DNA from 3 places in the Streptomyces sp. NPDC004629 genome. Region 1 is predicted to be linked to each of the others. Evidence: riboswitches for the same ligand, from Rfam matches in the RefSeq annotation. Region 1 holds a riboswitch; each other region holds the start of a gene.
What was found. Region 1 has a riboswitch for cyclic di-AMP ahead of ACFYTE_RS02975 (peptidoglycan DD-metalloendopeptidase family protein). Riboswitches for the same ligand answer to the same signal wherever they lie in the genome.

Region 1 (5,964 bases):
ACGACTACCTGGACATGCTCGCCGGGTTCGGGGTGATGGGCCTGGGCCGCCACCACCCGGTCGTACGCAAGGCGCTGCACGACGTCCTCGACGCCCAACTCGCCGACCTGACCCGGTTCGACTGCCAGCCGCTGCCCGGACTGCTGGCCGAACGGCTCCTCGCGCACAGCCCGCACCTGGACCGGGTGTTCTTCGGCAACAGCGGCACGGAGGCGGTGGAGACCGCGCTGAAGTTCGCCCGGTTCGCCACCGGCAGACCGCGGATCCTCTACTGCGACCACGCGTTCCACGGCCTGACCACCGGCTCGCTCTCGGTCAACGGCGAGAAGGGCTTCCGGGACGGCTTCGCCCCGCTGCTGCCCGACACGGCCGTACCCCTCGGCGATCTCGACGCCCTGGCCCGGGAACTGGCGAAGGGCGACGTCGCCGCGCTGGTCGTCGAGCCGATCCAGGGCAAGGGCGTGCACGAGGCCCCGCCCGGCTATCTGCGCGCGGCGCAGGACCTGCTGCACCGGCACAAGGCCCTGCTGATCGCCGACGAGGTGCAGACCGGACTCGGCCGGACCGGTGACTTCTACGCCTACCAGCACGAGGACGGCGTCGAGCCGGACCTGGTGTGTGTGGCCAAGGCACTGTCCGGGGGCTATGTGCCGGTCGGCGCCACCCTCGGCAAGGACTGGATCTTCAAGAAGGTCTACTCGTCCATGGACCGCGTGCTGGTCCACTCGGCGAGCTTCGGCTCCAACGCGCAGGCGATGGCCGCCGGTCTTGCCGTGCTGGCGGTGATGGAGGACGAGCAGACCGTCGCGGGCGCCCGGGCGACGGGCGAGCTGTTGCGCTCCCGGCTGGCCGCGCTCGTCGACAAGTACGAACTGCTCGCCGACGTCCGCGGCCGGGGCCTGATGATCGGCATCGAGTTCGGCAGGCCCAGCTCGCTCAAGCTGCGCAGCCGCTGGACCATGCTGCAGGCCGCCCGCAAGGGCCTGTTCGCGCAGATGGTCGTGGTCCCCCTGTTTCAGCGGCACCGCATCCTGACCCAGGTCTCCGGCGACCATCTGGAGGTGATCAAGCTGATTCCGCCGCTGGTCATCGGGGAGGCCGAGGTCGACCGGTTCGTGGACGCCTTCACCGCCGTGATGGACGACGCGCACAGCGGTGGCGGTCTGATGTGGGACTTCGGCAAGACGCTGATCAAGCAGGCGGTCGCCAACCGGTGACCGGCCCGACCGGGTTCGCCGATTGACCATGAGGCTTTGCCTCTGAGGCAAGGAATTTGCCCGAAAGGCAAACCTGCGGCTGAATGGAGGCATGAGCTCCTCCGACGCCGAGCTGTCCGCGGTCGCGCCCCAGCTCCGCTCGTTGCGCCGCCGCGCCGGCCTCACACTGGAGGCGGCGGCGCACTCCGCGGGTCTTTCGCCCGCCCATCTGTCCCGGTTGGAGACCGGGCAGCGCCAGCCCTCCCTGCCGATGCTGCTCGCACTGGCCCGCGTCTACGGTACGACCGTCTCGGAGCTGCTCGGCGAGAGCGTCGCCGACCGGGACGCGATCGTGCGCGCCGCGGACATGGAACCGACCCGTGCGGGCGGCTGGACCTACTGGCAGGCCGGCGCCCCCGGCCGCGGCATGCAGGCGCTGCGCGTCCGCGTGCCCCACGGCTCGCAGCGCGACATCGTGCGGGTGCACCCCGGCGAGGAGTGGCTGTACGTCCTCAAGGGCCGGCTCGCACTGCGCCTCGGGGACACCGCCCATGTCCTCGCTCCCGGCGACAGCGCGCACTTCGACTCGCTGACCCCGCACCGCCTCGCCGCCGAGGACCACGACGGGGTGGAGCTCCTGTTCGTCCACACCCTGCTGCAAAGTCCCATGGCCGCACTGTGCCTGGGCCCCATCACTGGAGAGCTGCCATGAGTGACATGGAGGAGAAGTTCCCGCGTGCCCTGTGGATCCGGCTGATCATCTACATCGCCGTCGGCCACGTCGTGGCGGGCTTCATCTATCTGCTGTTCGAGGTGGGTGCCAAGGGGTGAGCGGCGACGGGGCGGCGGCCGGGTGACGGCCAAGGGGTGAGCGGCGACGGGGCGGCGGCCGAGTGAGGGCCAAGGGGTGAGCGTCCGTCAGTCCAGCAGCCGCTCACGCAGCCGCTCCCGGGTCCGCGGCGCCAGACCAAGCCCCTGTTCCAGATAGGCGTCGACATCGCCCCAGGTCTGCTCGACGGTCTCCATGGCGGCCGTCAGATACTCGGCGCGCGCGTCGAACAGCGGGCTGATCAGTTCCATGATCTCGGGGGTGTACGCGGTGTCCGCGCTGCCGCTGCGGCGCACCCGGTAGCGGCGGTGCTTGGCGTTCGACTCCAGGTAGTCGGTCAGGATCGCCTCCCGCTCCACTCGGAGGGCGAGCAGGGTCACGGCGATGGACAGGCCCGCGCGGTCCTTGCCCGCCGCGCAGTGCATCAGCGCCGGGACGCTGTCCTCGGCCAGCGCGTGCAGCACCCGGGAGTGCTCGGCGGTGCGCTCCGTGATGATCGAGCGGTACGAGACGATCATCCGGTGCTCGGCCTTGCCGTCGCCGAGCAGTTGCCGCAGCTGGCCGACATCGCCGTCGCGGACCATCGTCCAGAACTCGGCGCCGTCCGCCGGGTCGGTCAGCGGCAGGTTGACGTTGCGCACGCCGGGCAGTTCGACGTCCGGTCCCTCCAGCTTCTGGTCGGCGACGTTGCGGAAGTCGAAGATCGTGTGCAGGCCCAGGGAGGAGAGGAACGCGGCGTCGGACTCGGTCGCGTGCGCCAGGTGGCCGCTGCGGAACAGCACGCCGGGGCGCACCCGCCGGCCGTCCGCGGTCGGCAGTCCGCCCACGTCACGGAAGTTGCGTACACCGGCGAGTTCGGGTTCGGTCGACGGGACCTGCTGTGTCACGGAGGCTCCTTGCGGTCACACCCCGCGACGCGGCTCGTCGGCGGGCACGCCGTCGACCATACGACATGGTTTTCCCGCCGCGGGCGGACCGGGCGGCAGTTGCGCGCTGCACATCACGGACGCCGGCGAACTGCTCCACCTGCACTGGGGTCCCCGTATCGCGTTCGCCGAAGCCGAGGCGCCGGCCGTACGTCCGCTGCCCGCCTGATGAGCCTTCGGGTCGCCGCTCGACGGGCGTGAGGAGTACCCGGTCGAGGGCGGCCCCGCTTCGTCCGTCGGGCACTGTCGGTGCGCATCGCCGGGCGCCGCGGCACCGAGTGGGTCTTCGAGGCGTACGACCCGAGGAGCTGAGGTCGCGCTTCCGGGGCGCGGGGCCGGCCATCACCGTGCACTGCCGGATGCGCGGTGACGTGGTGGAGCGCTGGGCGCGCCTCGACAACCGGGGCGAGGCACGCGTGGAACTGCTCCGCGCCGCCGCGGCCACCCCGGGCACCAGCACCTGCCCTGGGTGGTGCCGGACACCGACGCCACCGAGGAGTGCGGCGACGTGTACCGCTGCGCGCTCGGCCGGTCGGGTTCCTGGCGCATCGCGGTCGCCCAACTCCCGGACGCGCGCGTGCAGATCACCGGCGGCGCCGGGTAGGACGACGCCTCGGGCCTGCTGATGCTGGAGCCGGGGGAGCCGTACACCGGCCCGTCTTCGCGGGGCCGTGGAGCTACGGCGGCTTCGGCGGCGCGAGCCGCGCCTACCAGCGGGTGTGCGTCATCCCGGACGCGGACGGCGGGCTCGCGGGTGTCGAGGCCGCAGCACCGCGACCGTCCGGTGCTCTTCAACTCCTGGGAGGCCACGCACTTCGCCGTCGCCCAGGAGCAGCAGGGCGAGCCGGCCCGGCGGGCCACGGCGATCGACGTGGAACTGTTCGTGGTCGACGACGGCCGGTTCGGCGCCCGCATCAGCGACTTCCGGGCCGGACTCGGCGACTGGACGCGCAACCCCGACCGCTTCCCGCAGGGCCTCAAGCCGCTCGCCGACCAGGTGCACCCCCTCGGCATGCGGTTCGGCATCTGGGTTGAACCCGAGATGGTCAACCCGTTCCGGCGTTGCGGCTGCGCGGCCTCGATCCATCGGTATCGCGCGAATGCCGCGAAACGGGCGAAATGCATCGCAACGCCGCGCTGTTGCGCCACGGGCTGCGCGCCGGACTCCGTGATGACCTGGACGCCACGTCCCTCCGCTGCATCGCGTCTGACCCTTCTGACCGAATTGCCAGTTATGCGATGAGGGGCGTGAGCAGGGTCATACCCGTGACGGTGCGTCGTCCGTCATGACCACGTAATGCACAGCCCCCTTACGGGAATTGGGAAAGACTGCCACCCCGACATGCACGGACGGTGACCGGGAATTCCCGCGACGGATCAAGGGAAACGCGCACCGGGTGAAGCGGCTCCTTGTCCGTTTGCGTCCTGCTCGCTTACGTTCGCCACCAATCCGGACGGACCGCCGAATCCTGCCGCCGCCCGGATCCCCGACACACCACTCACCCGTGCTCGGCAGGAGCGGGGGACCCACCAGGCACGACTGCCTGTCCCGGTCTCCGGGACGGCTAGGGGTGAAGCCGCACCGCGCGCGGCCGGGCAGCTCCAGCCCGAACCCGACAGCTCACCTCGCAGGCGCCGGAGAGGAATTCGCCATGCCCGCGAAGGGTAAGCACCGCCGCCCCAAGTCCCAGCGCCTCACCCGCTCCATCGCCGCCGCCGGAACCGGCGGCGCCGCGCTCGCCCTACCGCTGATCGGAGCCGCCGGGGCGCACGCCGCCACGCCCGAGACGGCGCCCCGCGCCGCCGCGCAGCAGTCCGTCCAGTCCGGCACCGGCACCGGCATCAGCACCGGCGCCGGCACCGTCGAGAAGAAGACGGCCGCCGCGGACTCCGGCACCCGGACGTACTCGGTGCGGCCGGGTGACTGGCTCGCCAAGATCGCCGAGGAACAGGGCGTCAGCGGTGGCTGGCAGCGGATCTACCGGGACAACCGCGAGGCCATCGGCGGCAACCCCTCACTGATCCACCCCGGTCTGAAGCTCACGCTCGGCGAGCGGGCCGCGACGGGGACCGACTCCTCGTCCACCGAGCCGTCCACCGAGCCGTCCTCCGCGAAGTCCTCGTCCACCGAATCCACCGGGTCCGCGCAGCCGTCGACGCCGTCTTCGCCCGACACCTCGGCCGACAGCGCTCCGGTCGCCCAGAACACCGGCACCGCCGGCACCACCGACACGGCCGCCGCCACCGGTTACGGCCTCCCGGTCGACGGCGCCCGGATCGGGACCGCCTACCACAAGGCGGGCAGCATGTGGTCCAGCGGCTACCACACCGGTGTCGACTTCGTCGTCCCGACCGGCACCTCGCTCAAGGCGGTCGGCGCGGGCACCGTCGTCTCCGCGGGCTGGGGCGGTGCCTACGGCAACCAGGTGGTCCTCAAGCTCGGCGACGGCTACTACGCGCAGTACGCCCACCTGTCGCAGCTGTCCGTCTCGGCCGGCCAGACCGTGACCCCGGGTCAGCAGGTCGGCCTGTCCGGCGCGACCGGCAATGTGACGGGCCCGCACCTGCACTTCGAGATCCGCACCACGCCGAACTACGGCTCGGACGTGGACCCGCTCGCCTACCTCCGCTCGCACGGCGTCACCGTCTGACGGAACGCGGCATCCCCGCATGCGCTGAGGGCCGCACCCGGGATCCCGGGTGCGGCCCTCAGCGCATGCGCCCGGCGGACGCGGCAATTCTCTGCGCAACACCCCCGCCCTCCGGCCTATTCCCGCGTTGGGAAACTCTTGGGGAGTGGCTTATCTCACCGCTCGTCAACCCCTTCCTACGATCGCGTAGGTCACATCCGAAGGGGAATGATGGGCCGACGTGGCAGACGATTCGAAGAGTGACAACACAACTGTGATCGGGTCGTACGTGGCGGTGGGGGACAGCTTCACCGAGGGCGTCGGCGACCCCGGCCCTGACGGGGCGTTCGTCGGCTGGGCCGACCGGTTCGCGGTCCTGCTCG
Region 2 (5,964 bases), on a different contig from region 1:
GTCGCTGTCCCGGAGGTGCCCGCGGGGCCGGGTCGGCGAAGTCGGGGCAGCGGTGCCGGGTCAGCCGGCGTTGCGCTCCGTCAGCTCGCCCAGCGGCAGCGTGTGCTGGGTCTGCAGCACCTTCGCCCGCAGATAGCGGACGTTGTGGGCGGTGCGGAACACACCGGTCGGCACCCGCTCGCGGACGCCGACGCCCAGCGCCCGCAACTGCTCCGCCTTGTCGGGGTTGTTGGACAGCAGGTCCAGCTCCTCGATGCCGAGGGCGCGCAGCATCTGGGCGGCGGGCGTGTAGTCGCGGGCGTCCTCGGGCAGGCCGAGCGCGGCGTTGGCCTCGTACGTGTCCAGGCCCTGGTCCTGCAGGGCGTACGCGTCGAGCTTGTTGTAGAGGCCGATGCCGCGGCCCTCCTGGCGCAGGTAGAGCAGGACGCCGCCGCGGTCGGCGATGCGCTCGACCGCCTCCCGCAGCTGGGGGCCGCAGTCGCAGCGGGCCGAGCCGAAGACGTCGCCGGTCAGGCATTCGGAGTGCAGCCGGACCAGCGGGACGGGGCCGGCGTCGCCGAGGACGACGGCGAGGTGTTCGCGGCCGTCCGCGAGGCCGTGGAAGGTGACGAGGTCGGCGTCGACGGCGTATCCGTCGTGGAAGCGCAGCGGTACCCGGACGCGGGCGCGCGGTGTGGCGACGGGGGTGTCGGGCATGCGGGTTCTCCGGGTCCGAAGGGCTGCATCTGCTTCAGTTTTGAAACAGGACTTCGGCTGGGAGCCTACTCCATGCTTCAATTTTGAAGCAACGGGAATTCGGACCCGCGACAACGGCCGGGGCGACGCGCTCAGGAACAGGAGGGCGTCGACCGGCGCCGCCAGGGCAGGTCCTCGGAGGCGGGGCGTGCCCCGTCCCCGTGCAAGGCCCGCGCGATCGCCGTGCAGATCTCCTCCAGCTGCCCCACCTGCTCCTCACTGAGGTGGTCGAAGACGGCGGCGCGCACCGTCTCGACGTGCCCGGGTGCCGTGCGCTCCAGGGCCGCCACCCCCGCCTCCGTCAGCGCGGCGATGCTGCCGCGCCGGTCCGACGGGCACCCCTCGCGCCGGACCAGGCCGTCCTTCTCCAGCCGGGTCACTGCGTATGTCAGCCGGCTGCGGGTGATCTTCGACCGCTCGGCCAGGTCGGTCATCCGCAGCCGGTGCTCCGGCGCCTCGGAGAGGTTGGCCAGGATGGAGTAGTACAGGTGCGGCATGCCGGCGTCCTGCTGGAGCTGCCGGTCGATCGCGTCTTCCAGCAGCAGGGAGGCCGCGACGTACGCGCGCCAGGCGCGTTGCTCCTCGGGGGTGAGCCAGCGGGTCGTCATGCCGCCAGTGTAAGTTTGTTTCAAACTTGAACCAAGCCCGCGCCGATCCGGAGCCGCCGAAACCGGCCCCGCCCGACCCAGCCCGTCCGTCTCCACGATGGAGCACGCCGATGCCCTTCCCGTACGTCCTGCTGTCCGCCGCCGTCTCCCTCGACGGCTGTCTGGACGACACCGGCCCCGAGCGGCTGCTCCTGTCCGGCCCGGCCGACTTCGACCGGGTCGACGAGGTGCGGGCGTCCGTCGACGCGATCCTGATCGGCGCGGGCACGATCCGCGCCGACAACCCGCGGCTGCTGGTCAACGCGCCCGAGCGGCGCGCGGCCCGGCTCGCCGCGGGCCGGCCGGAGTACCCGCTCAAGGTCGCCGTCAGCGGCTCGGGCGACCTGGACCCGGACGCCCGGTTCTGGCACACCGGCGGCGAGAAGGTCCTCTACGCGACGGACGAGGGCGCCGAGCGGGCGCGGCGGGCCGGCCTCGCGGCCGACGTCGTCCCGCTGGGCCCCCGCTTGGACTGGCCGGCCCTCCTCTCCCACCTGTATGCGGCGCGCGGGGTGCGGCGCCTGATGGTCGAGGGCGGCGGGACCGTCCACACACAACTGCTCCGGCAGGGTCTCGCCGACGAAATCCAGCTCGTCGTCGCCCCGTTGCTCGTCGGGGACCCGGGGGCGCCCCGGCTGTTCGGGCCGGGGGAGTACCAGCGCGGGCGGCTGCGGCTCCTGGAGACCCGGCGGATCGAGGACGTGGTCCTGATGCGGTACGAGCCGACCGCCCCCGGAAGCGGTCCGGCGGCCGTCGCCGCGGACCGGCACTGGCTGCGGATCGCCTGCGAGCTGGCGGAACGGTGCCCGCCCTCGCGGACGGCGTTCAGCGTGGGCGCGGTCGTGGTGGCCGCGGACGGGACGGAGCTGGCACGCGGATTCTCCCGGGAGGCGGGCGACCCCGTGGTTCACGCGGAGGAGGCCGCGCTCGCCAAGACCGATCCGGCGGATCCGCGGCTGGCCGGCGCCACGGTCTACAGCAGCCTTGAGCCGTGCGCCCGGCGGGCCTCGCGGCCCGTGCCCTGCGCGCGGCTGATCCTGGACGCGGGGGTGCGACGGGTGGTCACGGCCTGGCGGGAGCCGGACACGTTCGTCGCGGGAGCCGACGGGAGCGGGCTGCTGACGGCCGCGGGCGTCGGCGTCGTCGTCCTGCCCGAGTATGAGGCCGCGGCCAGGGAACCGAACCGCCATCTGCTCGGCTGACGTCCCGGCGGGGGCCGGGCGGCTGTCCGTGTGCTCGCCGTCCTGCGCATGGCGTACACTGGTGGAACACCGACGCGGGGTGGAGCAGCTCGGTAGCTCGCTGGGCTCATAACCCAGAGGTCGCAGGTTCAAATCCTGTCCCCGCTACTGAAGGCTCAGGGCCGGAATCCAGTACATGGATTCCGGCCCTGAGTGTTTTCCACCCATGGTGACGCGACTCGGGCGTGGTCACGAGCGGTGATCGGACGACCGCCCTCCGCATAACAACTGACACACCGTCAAGTCCCATGGGTTTCCCGAGTTTCCCTGCGCGAGGGGTCAACTCGCCCGATTTTCGCCGGTCATGGGCGGTAAGTCCGCGCCGGAAAGCGTTAACGATCAAGCTGAACGGCTTGGAATCTGCCCTCCGAGTCTATTAACGTTCGATAACGCAGCGCGGTTGTCCCAGCCGTCACAAGAGGCGGCACCGTGCTCACGCGCCGAATCCCGCAAGGGAACCGGGGAACCACCACCTTGGGGTGAATCACGCGGACACCGCCGTGGGAACACGGCCGGTATACGCGCGTAGGAGACCTTCCTGCTCCGAACCCGTCAGCTAACCCGGTAGGCGGAGGAAGGAAAGGAGTACGCCCGAGTGGCGTCCAACCGGCCCGCCCCACAAGCCCCGTTCGCGCCGAGCCAGTACGGCACCGAGACCTTCGGCTACGGCACCTACCGCACCGACGAGGGCCCCTGGGAGGAGTGGAATCCCACCGAGGACTCCATCCGCCCGCTACGCGGTCGGCACCGCGTCGGCAAGCAGCGCGGCGGCGGACTCGCCCGCAGCTCCACGGTCCTCGGCGTCGGCGTCATAGCCGCCGTCGGCGCGGGCGGCATGGCCAGCGCCAACACCGGCAAGCCGCCGGTGTCCATCTCCATGCCCGACCTGCCCTCCGTCGGCTCCCTGCTCGGCGACGGCGCGGGCACCGAGGCCGCCAAGGGCTCCGCGACCGCCCTGAGCAGCGTCGGCGTGACCGAGGCCGACAGCGCCGAGGGCACCACCGACGCCGGCGAGGCGCTGCGCAACCGCATCATGGCCCAGGCCGAGCAGCAGCAGGGCCAGGCCGAGACCAAGGCCGTCGCCGCGGCCGTGTCCGCCGCCGACCAGGAGGTCGCCGACGCGGCGGCCAAGGCGGAGAAGGAGGCCGCGGCCCGGGCCGCCGCCGCCAAGGAGAAGGCGGAGGCCGCCGCCAAGAAGAAGGCCGAGGAGGCGCGACTGGCCGCGCTGGCCAGGCAGTACACCCTGCCGACCTCCTCGTACACGGTCACCGGCACCTTCGGCCAGGCCGGCTCCATGTGGTCCTCCGGCTATCACACCGGCCTCGACTTCGCCGCCCCCACGGGCACGCTGATCAAGGCCGTCCACACCGGCACGATCACCGAGGCGGGCTGGGCCGGCTCCTACGGCTACCGCACGATCCTCACCCTGGACGACGGCACCGAGGTGTGGCTCTGCCACCAGTCGTCGATCAGCGTCAGCGTCGGGCAGAAGGTCAACACCGGGGACGTCATCGGCCGCGTGGGCGCCACGGGCAACGTCACCGGGCCCCACCTCCACCTGGAGGTCCACCCCGGCGGCGAGTCCACCGGCATCGACCCGATGGCCTGGCTGCGCAGCAAGGGCCTCAACCCCTGACCCACTCGGCACATCCCCGCACACCCCCCGTTCCCCGGCGGTCCTGGCGCCCATCCCCCCGACGTCAGGGCTGCCGGTCCGGTGTTTACCCGGTCTTTGCGTACGGTGATGGAATCGGGGGTTCCGGCGGGCGCGTTGAAGGCGAGTATGACTTCCCTTCAAAAACTCGGTCCCTCCGACCTTGAGGTCTTCCCGCTCGCCCTCGGCGGCAACGTCTTCGGCTGGAGCGCCGACGAGCCGACGTCCTTCGCCGTCCTCGACGCCTACACGGCCGCCGGCGGCAACCTCATCGACACCGCCGACGCCTACTCGGCGTGGGTCGAGGGCAACAAGGGCGGCGAGTCCGAGACGATCATCGGCACATGGGTCAAGGCGCGCGGCAACCGTTCGGACGTCCTGATCGCCACCAAGGTCAGCCAGCACCCCGACTACCCGGGACTGTCCGCCGCCAACATCACGGCCGCGGCGGACGCCTCGCTGCGCCGGCTCGGCACCGACTACATCGACCTCTACTACACGCACTTCGACAAGCCGGACGTGCCGGTCGAGGAGATCATCGGCGCGCTCGACGCACTGGTGCGGGCCGGCAAGGTGCGGTACATCGCCGCGTCCAACATCAGCGCGGAGCGGCTCCAGGCGTCCCTGGACTTCTCCGACCGCGAGGGCCTCGCCCGGTACGTGGCGCTCCAGCCGCACTACAACCTGGTCTCGCGCGACACCTACGAGGGCCCGCTCCAGGACGTCGCCGCCCGCGCCGGCCTCGCCGCCCTCCCGTACTACTCCCTGGCCGCCGGCTTCCTCACCGGCAAGTACCGCCCCGGTACGACCGTCGACAGCGTACGTGCCGGGGGCGCGGCCAAGCACCTGGAGAGCGAGCGCGGCCAGAAGGTCCTCACGGCCCTGGACGAGATCGCCGCCGCCCACGGTGTCGCCGTGCCCAGCGTGGCGCTGGCGTGGCTCGCGACCCGGCCGACGGTGGTCGCCCCGATCGCCTCGGCCCGGACGGTGGACCAGCTCCCGGCCCTGCTCGCCGCGGCCGACCTGACCCTGACGGAAGAGGAAACCGACCGCCTCACCCAGGCATCGACCTGACCCGACGCATGCGCTCCGCGCGGGCGGCGGGTGGTCGGTCGTGTGCGGGAGCGTTGCGGCGGGTTGCGCAGTTCCCCGCGCCCCTATGGGGCGCAGTCTTGTGGGCTGATGCGGCGCCCTGAGCGGGTGTGGTCCGCGCGGGTGGCAGGTAGTCGGTTGGCTGCGGGAGCGTTGTGGTTCCTCGCGCAGTTCCCTGCGCCCCTGGTGGGGTGGGGTGCTGTGGGCTGATGCGGCGCCCTTGGCGCGAGTGTGGTTCGTCTGGACACCACGCTGAGCCGCCACCGCGCGACGGCGGAGACCGCAGGAACACGACGGGCGGCGGCGCCCACAGGGGCGCGGGGAACTGCGCGAAAGGCCACGATGCTCCCGCACCCGACCGCCGCCCCGTCACTCAAGGGTTACGACCGGTAAGGGTTGTACGTCGGGTACGGCACCGTCGGCTGGGCATGGGGCGGTGCCGGGTAGCCGTACGGCGTCGGTGCGCCGGGAACCGGCCACGCCGGCGCGTTCGAGCGTGCCGCGTACTCCAGGGCCGGCCGGGCCACCGCCCGCCGCTGCCACAACTCGGCCAGTAACTCCCGCTCCCGTACGACGAAGTCCGCCCCGGCCCGCC
Region 3 (5,964 bases), on a different contig from region 1:
ACGGGCTCAGCGCCTACTTCGGCCAGGCCGGCGTGAACTGGATGTCCGTGCACACCGGTATCGACTTTCCCGTCTCGTACGGCACGACGGTGCTGGCCGCGACGGACGGCACCGTCCGCACGGAGTGGAACAGCGCCTACGGCAACATGATGATCGTGACGGCGAAGGACGGCACGGAGACGTGGTACTGCCACCTCTCCAGCTATCGGGTCGTCTCCGGTACGTCCGTCAAGGCCGGGCAGCCGATCGCGTACTCCGGGAACTCGGGCAACTCCACCGGTCCGCACCTGCACTTCGAGGTGCGCCCGGCCGGCGGCTCGGCGATCGACCCGCTGCCGTGGCTGCGCAGCCACGGACTCGACCCGACGTAAGCACCGCCGGCCCACTCACTGGCTCAAGGTCCCGTCCGCGGGCCCCCGCCGGTCGGCAGGGGCCCGACTCAAGGGACTACAGCTTCTCCACCGGCGCGTACCGCAGCAGCAGCCGCTTGGGCTTCGAGTCTCCGAAGTCGATCGTCGCCTGGGCCTTGTCCCCCGTGCCCGCCACGGCGACGACCGTGCCGAGCCCGAACTGGTCGTGCGTGACCCGGTCGCCGACGGCCAGGGAGACCACCGGCTTCTCCGACGTCCTGCGCGTGGCGAACCCGGACGCACCCGCCACGGAGGAGCGGGAGCGGGACGACGACAGCGACGCCGCGATGCCGGATGCCGGTCCGGACGACACGGGCGCCGTGGCTCCCGTCCGCTTCCACTCCAGGTGGGCGGCCGGGATCTCCTCCAGGAACCGCGACGGCGGGTTGTACGAGGGCTGGCCCCAGGCGCTGCGCATGGTGGACCGGGTGAGGTAGAGCCGCTCCCGCGCGCGTGTGATGCCGACGTACGCCAGGCGCCGCTCCTCCTCCAGTTCCTTGGTCTGGCCGAGGGCGCGCATGTGCGGGAAGACGCCGTCCTCCATGCCGGTCAGGAAGACCACCGGGAACTCCAGGCCCTTGGCGGTGTGCAGGGTCATCAGGGTGATGACGCCGTCGCCCTCCTCCTCGTCCGGGATCTGGTCGGAGTCGGCGACCAGCGCGACCTGCTCCAGGAAGTCGGCGAGCGTGCCTCCCGCGGCCGTCTCTCCCTCACCCCGCTCCTGCTCGAACTCCAGGGCCACGGAGGCGAGTTCCTGAAGGTTCTCGATCCGGGTCTCGTCCTGCGGGTCGGTCGAGGCCTGCAACTCGGCGAGGTAGCCGGTGCGTTCGAGCACCGCCTCCAGGACGGTCGCCGGGCCGGCACCGGACTCGACGATCGTACGCAGCTCCTCCATCAGCACGTTGAACCGCTGGACGGCGTTGGTGGACCGGGCGGCCATGCCGTACGCCTCGTCCACGCGGCGCAGCGCCTGCGAGAAGCTGATCTTCTCGCGCTGCGCGAGTGCGTCGATCATCGCTTCGGCGCGCTCGCCGATGCCGCGCTTGGGCACGTTCAGGATGCGGCGCAGCGGGACCGAGTCCTCCGGGTTGGCCAGCACCCGCAGGTAGGCGAGGACGTCCCGGACCTCCTTGCGTTCGTAGAAGCGGACTCCGCCGACGACCTTGTAGGGCAGGCCGACGCGGATGAAGATCTCTTCGAAGACACGGGACTGGGCGTTGGTGCGGTAGAACACGGCGACATCGCCGGACTTGGCCTCGCCCGCGTCGGTCAGCCGGTCTATCTCGTCGGCGACGAACTGTGCCTCGTCGTGCTCGGTGTCCGCGACATACCCGGTGATGGTGGCGCCCGCGCCCGCGTTGGTCCACAGGTTCTTGGGGCGGCGGGACTCGTTGCGCTCGATGACGGCGTTGGCGGCGGACAGGATCGTCTGCGTGGAGCGGTAGTTCTGCTCCAGGAGGATCGTCGTCGCGTCCGGGTAGTCCTCCTCGAACTGGAGGATGTTGCGGATGGTCGCGCCGCGGAAGGCGTAGATCGACTGGTCGGCGTCGCCCACGACACACAGTTCGGCGGGCGGCAGGTCGTGCTCGCCCGGCGGCACGTCCACCGGGTGCTCGGCGGTCCCGACGAGTGCGCGCACCAGGGCGTACTGCGCGTGGTTGGTGTCCTGGTACTCGTCCACGAGCACATGGCGGAAGCGGCGGCGGTAGTGCTCGGCGACGTCCGGGAAGGCGCGCAACAGGTTGACCGTCGTCATGATCAGGTCGTCGAAGTCGAGCGCGTTCGCCTCGCGGAGACGGGACTGGTAGAGCGCGTACGCCTGGGCGAGGGTCTTGTCGAATCCCTCGCTCGCCTGGGCGGCGAAGTCCTCCTCGTCGATCAGCTCGTTCTTCAGGTTGGAGATCTTGGCGCTGAAGGACTTGGGCGGGAAGCGCTTCGGGTCGAGGTCCAGGTCGCGGCAGACCAGGGCCATCAGACGCTTGGAGTCGGCGGCGTCGTAGATCGAGAAGGACGAGGTGAAGCCGAGGCGCTTGCTCTCACGGCGCAGGATGCGCACGCACGCGCTGTGGAAGGTCATCACCCACATGGCGTTGGCGCGCGGGCCGACGAGCTGCTCGACGCGCTCCTTCATCTCGCCCGCGGCCTTGTTGGTGAAGGTGATCGCGAGGATCTGCCCCGGGTGCACCTTGCGCTCCGCCAGCAGATGGGCGATGCGGTGCGTGAGCACCCGGGTCTTGCCGGAGCCGGCGCCGGCCACGATGAGCAGCGGGGAGCCCGCGTGCACGACGGCGGCGCGCTGGTTGTCGTTCAGCCCGTGCAGGAGCGCGGCCGGGTCGATGACCGGCCGTGGGGCGCCGTTGCCGTAATAGGAGTCCCGGTCCGGGGGCACGTCGAACTTCCCGCCGAACAGATCGTCCGGAACCGGCTCCGGAGCGTGATCGTCCTCGGGCGGCGGCGGGGGCTCCTCGTCCTGCCCGCGGGGGGCTTGGAGGTCCGCCAGGAAGCTGTCGTCAAAGAGGCTGCTCATCGCTCTCCGAGTCTAGGCCGCGCCACCGACAACCCGCCGCCGCCCCGGGAAGATGGCCCGGTTCCTGCGGCGGGTCCGGTTCCGGGCGCAGGCCGCGCAAACCGCTCACCGTACGGAATCGCCCTGTCACCCAGACGGCATCCCCCCGGCAGGTCACGAAAATGTATCGGGCATATCACCCATCAACCTTCACAGGCGCCACACGAGTTGGCTACCGTGCCGGGCAGGCCGTACGACCCCCACCGGCGAACGTCGCCGGGCCGTACGGCCACCGCCGAGTCCGGCGCGCCCGCATGGTGCGCGGAGCCGGGGACCCACACCGACCTTGGGGTGAATCGGCCCAACCCCCGCGCGGGGAACGGCCGTAGGGCAACCCTTCCGAACCACCCGCCCGAACCCGACAGCTAACTCGGTAGGCGGAGCACGGAAGGAGTCGCCTTTCTTGGCGTCGCATCGCAAGTCGCGCTCCGCGGGTACCCGCGCGGCCGGCATACGGACCCCCGCCCTGGCCACCGCCGCCCTCACCTCCGTGGCCCTGCTCTCCCAGACGGCGAACGCCGCCCCCACTCCCGACGGCGACCGGCCGAGCGTGGAGGAGGTGCAGCGGAAGGTCGACGACCTGTACCGGCAGGCCGAGTCGGCGACCGAGAAGTACAACGCGGCCAAGGAGAAGACCGGCAAGCAGCGCAAGCAGGTCGACACCCTCCTGGACGACGTCGCCCGGCGCACGGGCCGGCTCAACAAGGCCCGTGAAGAACTGGGGGCGTTCGCCGCCGCGCAGTACCGGACGGGGGCCGCCGCCCCCGACACCGCCACCTTCCTGCTCGCGGACACCCCGCAGGACTACTTCGACCGGTCCCAGCTGATGAACCGGCTGACCTCGCGTCAGAAGTCCGCGGTCGACGACTACGTCACCGAGCAGTCGGCGACCATGAAGAAGCGGCGGGAGGCCACGAAGAGCCTGGAGACGCTCACCGAGTCGCAGGACGAACTCCAGACCGCCAAGGCCACCGTCCAGAAGAAGCTCTCCACCGCGCGCCAGTTGCTGTCCAAGCTGTCGGCGGAGGAGAAGGCACGGCTCGCGGCGATCGAGAAGCGCAAGCAGGAGGAGGCCGCGCGGAAGGCGGCCGAGCTGGCCAAGCAGCAGGCGGAGCAGGCGGCGGCCCGGCAGGAAAGCGACGCGTCGAACTCCACGGACTCTTCGTCGTCTTCGTCGTCTTCGTCGTCTTCGTCGTCTTCCCCATCCTCCTCTTCCTCCCCTTCCTCCTCTTCTTCGTCCTCGTCCGGCTCCGCCTACGCCACCAAGGCCGAGAAGGCGATCGCGTTCGCCCGCGCGCAGATCGGCAAGCCGTACGTCTGGGGTGCCACCGGACCCGACTCCTACGACTGCTCGGGGCTCACCCAGGCCGCCTGGAAGGCAGCGGGCGTCAGCCTGCCGCGCACCACCTACAGCCAGGTCGAAGCCGGCACCACGGTCGCCCTCACCAACGCACAGCCCGGTGACCTGGTCTTCTTCTACGACGACGTCAGCCACGTGGGTCTCTACATCGGCAACGGCATGATGATTCACGCCCCGAAGCCGGGCGCCTACGTCCGCGAGGAGTCGATCTACTACGCCGGGGATTCGATCATCCACAGTGTGGTACGGCCGGCCTGACCCGGTCGGGCTCGCGTCCACGCGCGCGTGGACGCGTTCGCGTCCCGCCGTGTCCCGCGCCCGCGCGTTTTTGCTACGTACGCGCGCGTGCCACGCCGTCGGTGCGCCCGGTGCTCCCTAGCATCGGGCGCATGCCCGGCACCTCACCCCTTCGCGCCTGGTGGGCGCAGCGTCCGCCGGCGGCCGGTGCCGCCGTGATGGCGACCGGCATCGTCTCGCTGGGGCTGCACCTGACCGGGTACGAGACCCTGTCCCTGATCGCCCTGGCGCTGGGCTGTGTCGCCTGGCTGGCGCTCGCCGTGGACTTCGTCGCGGGTGTGCTGCGCGACCGTAAGCGGTGGCTGGCCGGGGCGCGGACGCCGGGCGCGCTCACCGCCGTGGCCGCGACGACGGTGCTCGGCACCCGAATCTCCGTGCTCGGCGGGCACACCCTCGCCGCGGCGTTGCTCGCGCCGGCCGCCGTGCTCTGGCCGGTGCTGCTGTTCCTCGTCGGACGGGGCCTGCGGCGGCGGATGCCCGGTGCGGTGTTCTTGATCTGCGTGGCCACGCAGGGGCTCGCCGTGCTCGGCGTCACCCTGGCCGCCGCGGAGTCGACGGCGTGGCTCGCGCACACGGCGCTGGTGCTGTTCTGGCTGGGGCTGGCGCTGTATCTGGTCGCGCTGGCCCGGTTCGACGCCCGGCAGGTGCTCGGCGGGGCCGGGGACCACTGGGTGCTGGCCGGCGCGCTCGCCATCTCGGCACTGGCCGGGGCGAAGCTGATCACCGCCGGCGGCCCGGCGCTGTATCTGTGGAACGAGGACGACCAGGACGTCCTGCACAGCGTGACCGTGGGGCTGCTCGCCCTCGACCTGGCCTGCTACGTCGTCCTGGTGCTCGCGGAGGTGGTCCGGCCCCGCCCGCGCTACGACGTGCGCCGCTGGTCGACGGTGTTCCCGATGGGGATGACGGCGGTGGCCTCGCTGGCCGGGGCGTCGGCCGTCGGCACGCCGTGGCTGTGGGGCCTCGGACACGTGCTGCTGTGGGTCGCCGTCGCGGCCTGGCTGGCGGTGGCCGCGGGCGCGGTCGTGACGGCGCGCGCCGGGATCAGGGCAGCGGGCCGCGCCTGACGTGGTCGTACGTCACGTCCACAGCACGGCGATGAAGACGTTCGCCGTGGTCAGCAGGCCCACCACGCCGAACAGGCGCTTGTCGACCCGCTCCTCGTCCCGCTTCACATAGACCAGTCCGAGGATCACGATCAGCAGGGCCAGCTTCACGCCGATCTTGATGTTGTTGACGTGGTGGTCGTCGGCCTGGTTGAGGCCGACCAGGATCGCCCCGGTGACCAGCATGGTCAGCGCGCCGTGCAGCATGGCGGGGACGAACCGGGC

Region 2: it holds a riboswitch for cyclic di-AMP, as region 1 does, so the genes downstream of both, ACFYTE_RS06960 (M23 family metallopeptidase) here and ACFYTE_RS02975 (peptidoglycan DD-metalloendopeptidase family protein) in region 1, are expected to answer to the same signal.
Region 3: it holds a riboswitch for cyclic di-AMP, as region 1 does, so the genes downstream of both, ACFYTE_RS00675 (NlpC/P60 family protein) here and ACFYTE_RS02975 (peptidoglycan DD-metalloendopeptidase family protein) in region 1, are expected to answer to the same signal.

What each region holds. Positions count from the first base shown of each region.
Region 1 is NZ_JBIALO010000002.1:2,294-8,257, forward strand. It holds gene ACFYTE_RS02950 (aspartate aminotransferase family protein) at 1-1,217, shown strand, start outside; gene ACFYTE_RS02955 (helix-turn-helix domain-containing protein) at 1,309-1,908, shown strand; gene ACFYTE_RS02960 (DUF6126 family protein) at 1,905-2,027, shown strand; gene ACFYTE_RS02965 (tyrosine-protein phosphatase) at 2,115-2,912, opposite strand; partial or broken gene ACFYTE_RS02970 (alpha-galactosidase) at 2,971-4,005, shown strand; cyclic di-AMP (ydaO/yuaA leader) riboswitch at 4,442-4,599, shown strand; gene ACFYTE_RS02975 (peptidoglycan DD-metalloendopeptidase family protein) at 4,604-5,602, shown strand; gene ACFYTE_RS02980 (SGNH/GDSL hydrolase family protein) at 5,856-5,964, shown strand, end outside.
Region 2 is NZ_JBIALO010000003.1:358,577-364,540, forward strand. It holds gene ribA (GTP cyclohydrolase II) at 61-696, opposite strand; gene ACFYTE_RS06945 (MarR family winged helix-turn-helix transcriptional regulator) at 828-1,343, opposite strand; gene ACFYTE_RS06950 (dihydrofolate reductase family protein) at 1,454-2,584, shown strand; tRNA gene ACFYTE_RS06955 (tRNA-Met) at 2,658-2,731, shown strand; cyclic di-AMP (ydaO/yuaA leader) riboswitch at 3,052-3,211, shown strand; gene ACFYTE_RS06960 (M23 family metallopeptidase) at 3,219-4,259, shown strand; gene ACFYTE_RS06965 (aldo/keto reductase) at 4,407-5,351, shown strand; gene ACFYTE_RS06970 (PrsW family intramembrane metalloprotease) at 5,750-5,964, opposite strand, start outside.
Region 3 is NZ_JBIALO010000001.1:139,735-145,698, reverse strand. It holds gene ACFYTE_RS00685 (M23 family metallopeptidase) at 1-371, shown strand, start outside; gene pcrA (DNA helicase PcrA) at 448-2,937, opposite strand; cyclic di-AMP (ydaO/yuaA leader) riboswitch at 3,200-3,371, shown strand; gene ACFYTE_RS00675 (NlpC/P60 family protein) at 3,380-4,594, shown strand; gene ACFYTE_RS00670 (tellurite resistance/C4-dicarboxylate transporter family protein) at 4,726-5,700, shown strand; gene ACFYTE_RS00665 (hypothetical protein) at 5,713-5,964, opposite strand, start outside.